DNA from 2 places in the Paenibacillus sp. FSL W8-0187 genome. Region 1 is predicted to be linked to the other one. Evidence: a T-box and tRNA genes for the amino acid it is inferred to sense, from the RefSeq annotation. Region 1 holds a T-box; the other holds one or more tRNA genes.
What was found. A T-box is a leader RNA that pairs with one kind of tRNA and senses whether it is charged. The one in region 1 lies ahead of leuS (leucine--tRNA ligase), so its partner is inferred to be a tRNA-Leu.
Positions count from the first base shown of each region.

Region 1 (3,392 bases):
CTGCTTCTCCTTGGAGCACAATTCCTCATTATTACGCGGATCGATATAACGCAGGTAGTACCAGCAGCTGCCAGCCCATTGCGGCATCGTATTGGTCTCGCGGCGGGCTTTCATGCCCGTTTCGGGATCTACCGTTTCCACCCACTCCGTAACGTTAGCCAGCGGCGATTCGCCGGTACCGGACGGTTTAATCTGATCCACATCCGGCAGCAGCAATGGAAGCTGATCCTCCGGCACGGTCTTCATCGTTCCGTCTTCCAGATGCAGAATCGGAATCGGCTCACCCCAATAGCGTTGACGGCTGAACAGCCAGTCGCGCAGACGGTAAGTTACCTTCTTCTTGCCCTTGCCCTCTTGCTCCAGCCATTCATTCATCGCCTGGATAGCCTCTTCATTATCCAACCCATTCAGGAAGCCGGAATTCACATGCGCGCCACTGCCGCTGTATGCTTCCTCCTCGACATTTCCACCCTGAACAACTTCAATAATCGGAAGACCGAATTGCTTCGCAAACTCCCAGTCGCGGCTGTCATGACCCGGAACCGCCATAATGGCTCCCGTTCCATAGCCAGCAAGCACGTAATCCGCGATCCAGATCGGCACTTTAGCGCCGTTTACCGGATTGATAGCGTACGCACCCGTAAATACACCAGTTTTATCCTTGGCCAGATCCGTCCGCTCCAGGTCGCTTTTACGAGCAGCTTGATCTTGATAAGCCTTGACGGCTTCACGCTGATCGGCTGACGTAATCTTATCCACGAGGTCATGCTCCGGCGCCAGGACACAGTAGCTTGCCCCGAACAGCGTATCTGGACGGGTTGTGAACACCTCCAGATGACCATCGTACCCTTCGATGTCAAAACGAACCTCAGCGCCTGTGGATTTGCCAATCCAGTTGCGCTGCATATCCTTCAGGCTCTCGCTCCAGTCCAATTCATCCAGATCCTCAAGCAGACGATCCGCGTATTCGGTAATACGCAGAATCCATTGACGCATCGGTTTACGTACGACCGGATGGCCTCCGCGTTCACTCTTACCGTCGATGACCTCTTCGTTCGCAAGCACGGTACCGAGCGCTTCGCACCAGTTCACCGGTACTTCAGCCACATAGGCAAGGCCGCGCTTATAGAGCTGGATAAAGATCCACTGGGTCCATTTATAATATTCCGGATCGGTGGTGCTGATCTCGCGGTCCCAGTCATACGAGAAACCGAGAGATTTGATCTGGCGGCGGAATGTATCAATATTTTGCACGGTAAACTCGCGAGGATGTTTGCCTGTGTCCATTGCATACTGCTCCGCTGGCAGACCGAAGGCATCCCATCCCATAGGATGGAGCACATTGTATCCGCGCATCCGCTTGTAACGGGACACGATGTCAGTCGCCGTGTATCCCTCCGGATGCCCTACGTGCAAGCCTGCGCCTGATGGATATGGAAACATATCCAGCGCATAAAATTTCGGTTTGGATGAGGTATCTTCCGTTTTAAAGGTTTTGTTCTCATCCCAGTATTGCTGCCACTTCGGTTCGATGGCCTGCGGCTGATAGCCGTGGCCCGTTGGTTGATTGTCCGTCATACTTCATTGCTCCTCCTTCACAGTCGAGAGACAAGGCCTATGCCATTGCCCAAAAAAACAAAAAAACCTCATCATCCATAGCGCTGATCGCTAGGGACGAGAGGTTTGATTCCCGTGGTACCACCCTAGTTAGCCAAAGGCATGCTTTGCCTTTCACTCCCTTTGCATCCTTATCGCGGATGAGACGACGATGCTTCAGCGGCCGAATCTGCCGGAATACAGCCCTCCGACGGCCGGGTTAACACCATTGCTCCGAGGCGAGTTCATTCCTATCGTCAACCGGTTTTCACCAGACACCGGCTCTCTGCATGATCGAAAGTGGAACGATTGATCCTCATCATCGCGTTCATATTACCGTTTTAATGTGGCTATTATACCCAAAAAGTCCGATCAAGTCAATGAAAGCTCTTCTCCGCTTCTGCGGTAATATTCCGGTGTCGTCCCGACCATGGCCTTGAACATCCGGCTGAAATGAGCCAAATGCTTGAAACCTGCCGCCTGGCTGATCTCCGTGATGCTGAGATGTGGATGGAGCCTGAGCAAAATTTTAGCTTGGTTAATCCGCCGGTGATACAAATATTTAAACACCGTTGTTCCGGTAACCTCCTTAAATAAGGAGGATAAATAGTGTTTCGTAATATGCATATCGCGGGCGATTCGGTCCAGCGTCAGATCCTGCATATAATGTTCCTCGACAAACGACACGACATGCTGGACATGCCGCTCCTTCTCGGAGATGGAGTCCTGATCCTGCACAGCGTCCTGGCACCAGTCCGCGATGACGTACATCATCTCCTGAATACGCAAAGTCATCCGTTCCTGGCGAAAACCGGCCGCAGACGTGGACAGGCGGTGTATTTCGGCCAGCATGCCTTCAAATTCCTCCCGGTTCGCCCCCGTCAGCGTCATGCGGTGATTCCGCAGCGTTTCGAATGGATCCAGCAATATCGATTTGCCCGTATCCGAAAGCCCCTTGCAGATCCAGGCCGGATCAAAATGCAAAATGCTTCTGACATATCTGGAATCGGGCTCCACATTCGGACAGTGAAGCGTAAGCCCGTTCATCAAGAGCAGATCCCCCGGCTTCAGCGTGAAAACGGAATCACCGATCAAATAAGTGCAGCGTCCTTCATGGAAATAATAAATTTCATAAAAAGCATGCGAGTGAAACTGTCCTCCGGACAACGGCTGTTCATTGTAATAGGTCAGATCGAACGGCGCCTGCAGCTGCATGCGGTCAAAGCCTGGCATCATATCGGCAGATGAGGTCATCTAGAGAATCGCCCCTTTAGCGATTTTGGAGTTGTTTAATCCTCAACCCTCAACAAAACGGGGTTTTCTCTATTATAAATGATTTTATGGAATGCGCACGGCCTCATTTTGGGCGATGACGCACAATTCTCCGGCTTTGAAGGCGTGCTCCTGGGACATGGCATGCTCCGTACGTTCCAGACAATCCAGGATAAGTTCCCCGAAGAATGGATAGCCCACCTTGCCCTGAAGCTCCATATGAAACTCTCCCTCGCCATTAACCAGGTACAAATGATCGCCTTGCGGATGCCTTGCGATATCGATGTATTTGCGAAGCTCGATGTATCCTTCCGTCCCCAGAATAAAGGTTCTTCCGTCGCCCCAGGTGCCAAGGCCTCCAGGTGTCAGCCAGTCGACACGGAAATAATTCGTGGCCCCGTTGTCTCCTACAAGCGTTGCATCTCCAAAATCCTCCAGCTCCGGGTAATCCGGATTCGCATAATTGCCCACCTTGCTGCTGAGCACCTTGGCATCGCGGCAGCCCGCAAAAAACAAAAATTGTT
Region 1 covers NZ_CP150206.1:2,148,906-2,152,297, reverse strand. The annotation lists gene leuS (leucine--tRNA ligase) at 1-1,578, opposite strand, end outside; T-box leader at 1,668-1,928, opposite strand; gene MKY48_RS09480 (AraC family transcriptional regulator) at 1,969-2,850, opposite strand; gene MKY48_RS09475 (Gfo/Idh/MocA family oxidoreductase) at 2,935-3,392, opposite strand, start outside.

Region 2 (3,392 bases), 3.5 Mb from region 1:
TAATATCCAACTTAATGTTCCCTGATAGCTCAGTTGGTAGAGCACTCGACTGTTAATCGAGTTGTCACAGGTTCGAGTCCTGTTCGGGGAGCCATATGGAGAGATACCCAAGTGGCTATAAGGGGACCCTCTGCTAAGGGGTTAGACTGCGTAAGCGGTGCGAGGGTTCGAATCCCTCTCTCTCCGTTGAGCGTTACATCAAAGAAAGCTCCCATCACCAAGTGATCGGGAGCTTTTTTTTGCATAGGGATGAGAATCCTGGATAGGGTTCGTCGGAGCATAAGTTGCGTTAGGCATTCTTCGCAGTCTCGACCAAAGAGAGAGTATCCCTCTCTCTTTGGCCTAGCGTAAATGGGGGCAGAGAACAATGAAACAGATAATTGCCATGGGTGGCGGCGGTTTCTCGATGGAACCGGATAATCTGCTGCTTGATCGCTATATTTTGGCACAAGTACCGAAAGAAATGCCTAAGGTGTGTTTTGTTCCGACAGCAAGCGGGGATGCGGATGGTTATATTGAACGTTTCTATCATGCTTTCCGGACACTGCCGTGTACTCCCATTCATCTGTCGCTGTTCCAGCCGAACTTTGCCGATCTTCGGTCTTTTGTACTCGAGAAGGATATCATCTATGTTGGCGGGGGCAATACCCGCAATATGCTGGTCTTGTGGAAGGAATGGGGCCTGGATCAGATACTCCAGGAGGCGTATGAACAGGGTGTCATCTTAACTGGGTTAAGCGCTGGTTCCATTTGCTGGTTTGAGCAAGGGGTGACGGACCCGTTGAACGCGCCTTTGTACAAGCTTGAGGGTTTGGGTATATTACAAGGCAGTCATTGCCCTCATTATGATGGTGAGAGCAAAAGAAGACCTGCCTATCATAAACTTGTGCTTCAAGGTGAAGCACAAGCAGGATATGCAGCTGATGATGGGGTTGCTTTGCATTTTATGGACGGACGGCTGCATAGGATCGTAAGCTCAAGGAAAAATGCACATGCATATCATGTGGGACTCGAAGGAAATCGCGTTCAAGAAGAGAAGTTAACGCCGGATTTTTTAGGCTGATTTATAAGCCGAAAAAGCTCCGAAAATAAATATTAAAATTTACGAAAAAAAAGCTTGCCAGCATTTTTGAAATTATGCTATACTCAATCTTGTCGTCACGGCGACGTGGTTAAAGTGGCCCGTTGGTCAAGGGGTTAAGACACCTCCCTTTCACGGAGGTAACAGGGGTTCGAATCCCCTACGGGTCACCACTTTCTATATAACCTCGGGATGAGAACCCCGTCGGTTCTACGGGACACCACTTTCTTATATGGCAGCTGCACGATTGTCATCGAGAGCCATTAGCTCAGTTGGTAGAGCACCTGACTTTTAATCAGGGTGTCGAAGGTTCGAGCCCTTCATGGCTCACCATTTTTATGAAGTAACGAAATGATGTATCCCTTATATTATGCGGTAGTGGTGGAATGGCAGACACGCTATCTTGAGGGGGTAGTGGGTGTATACCCGTGGAGGTTCGAGTCCTCTCTACCGCATACGAACATTAAGAAAAGGCTCCGCACTTTGTGCGGGGCTTTTTTTTGCGTTTAAGATATCAGAAAGTATAAACTTCGAAGCATGGCCTACCTGATATCGAAAGAAAAACAACATCTAAACGCGGTCTGTCTTCTCTAGAATGTACGTCGATAGACGTTTTTCTTATATCAAGGTTTACATAGGATTCATCACGGTTTTCATCGATTTTCAGTGCGCGTTTATGCAAAACGGGTGTTTCATCTCTGGTCAGAAGTTTAATATCATAACGTGGACGAGCAACAACTTCAAATTACCTATAAGGAGTGATTCAGAATGGCTAATAACAACAATGGAAAGATGAGCCGTGAAGAAGCAGGACGTTTAGGTGGAGAAGCAACTGCGAACAAACATGACAAAGAATTCTACCAAGAAATCGGACGGAAGGGCGGCGAAGCAACTTCCCGTTCCCATGACAAAGACTTTTATCAGGATATCGGTAAAAAAGGCGGAGAATCCACGTCAAACTCTCATGATAAGGAATTTTATCAGGAAATCGGCCAGAAGGGCGGGGAAGCGACTTCCGACTCTCATGGCAGAGAATTCTATGAGGACATCGGACGCAAAGGCGGCGAGGCTACCTCGGATTCCCACGGACGTGAGTTCTATCAAGAGATTGGGCAGCAGGGCGGCGAAGCCAGAAGCGGCAGCGACAGCAACGGGGATGGCAAGATGAGCCGCGAAGAAGCGGGCCGCAAAGGCGGCGAGGCGAGAGCTAGGCAGCGCCAGCGGGGGAACTAATGACAATCCGGTGGATTTGAGATAAAGTTTCCCTCCCTTGAAGGGGACTGAATTGCTCACATGCGAAAGATCCGCCTCATCCATACGATTTGAAAAGCAGCAGCTACGACTCCCTGACAGGGAGCGCGTGGCTGCTTTCTTTTTGCCTTCCATCGTCATGCGATAAGGTGGAGAAGAGAAGATCGTGCTGGACTTTTGGGACGGTGTGTGATAATTATATGATAATGATAACCATTCTCATTTAAGGTTGGGGTCTGTACATATGGTAAACCTATCGACGAATAGCAGTAGCAAAAAAGATTCACGTGAATACAGCGGGCTTATGGCCGGTTTATGGAATATGGATATTGTTCATGGGCATGAGCTCTCCTTGGAGCAGCAGTTGGCAGTGCAGCCAGCCCTGATCATCCCGCTGAGCGGAGAAACCTGTTTACAACAGGCAGAGCAAATCACCCGTATGAATAAGGGATGTGTTTATTTTTGTGCAGCAGGGTCTACTTTCGGAATTACGAGTGCCGATCTCAAGAGTTCTGAGGAACACGAGCAAGCTTCGGTTGCAATACTTCATTTTAGTTTCATGGAAGGTGTCTCAGGCTGCGGTCGATTGCATGAGGTGGACGGCGCCACTCTCATGCCCTATGATGGCATCTTTGTCATTAGCTCTCCGGACCGCTTGAATCTCGTCTGTCGGTCGATGTATAAGGATTTTCACAGCAAGGAGCCCATGAAGCAGTGGAGGGTTCAGTTGGATTTTCAAGAGCTGCTATATACAATGATTGCCGAATGCAGCCCATACTCCAAGAATGATAAGCGGCAAGCGCTGGAGCGGGTGAAGGAATATATCGAGGAACATTATGATGAAGATTTAACGATTGAACAATTGGCGAATCTCTCCGAGTTAAGTCCTAAATATTTTGTAGAAGTATATAAGAAGACGTATGGGTGCAGCGCAATGGATTATTTGGCCCATGTCCGTTTGAACAAGGCGAAGCAGCTGATGCTGGGCTCCGATTCTTTGCTGCGTGAAGTGGCGCATATGGTGGGGTATAAGGATGAATTTTATTTTAGCCGCAAGTTC
Region 2 covers NZ_CP150206.1:6,100,722-6,104,113, reverse strand. The annotation lists tRNA gene MKY48_RS27620 (tRNA-Asn) at 19-94, shown strand; tRNA gene MKY48_RS27615 (tRNA-Ser) at 98-186, shown strand; gene MKY48_RS27610 (peptidase E) at 368-1,063, shown strand; tRNA gene MKY48_RS27605 (tRNA-Glu) at 1,180-1,254, shown strand; tRNA gene MKY48_RS27600 (tRNA-Lys) at 1,339-1,414, shown strand; tRNA gene MKY48_RS27595 (tRNA-Leu) at 1,454-1,536, shown strand; gene MKY48_RS27590 (general stress protein) at 1,850-2,314, shown strand; gene MKY48_RS27585 (AraC family transcriptional regulator) at 2,577-3,392, shown strand, end outside.
Region 2: it has a tRNA-Leu gene. The T-box ahead of leuS (leucine--tRNA ligase) is inferred to sense a tRNA for this amino acid. The anticodon was not compared.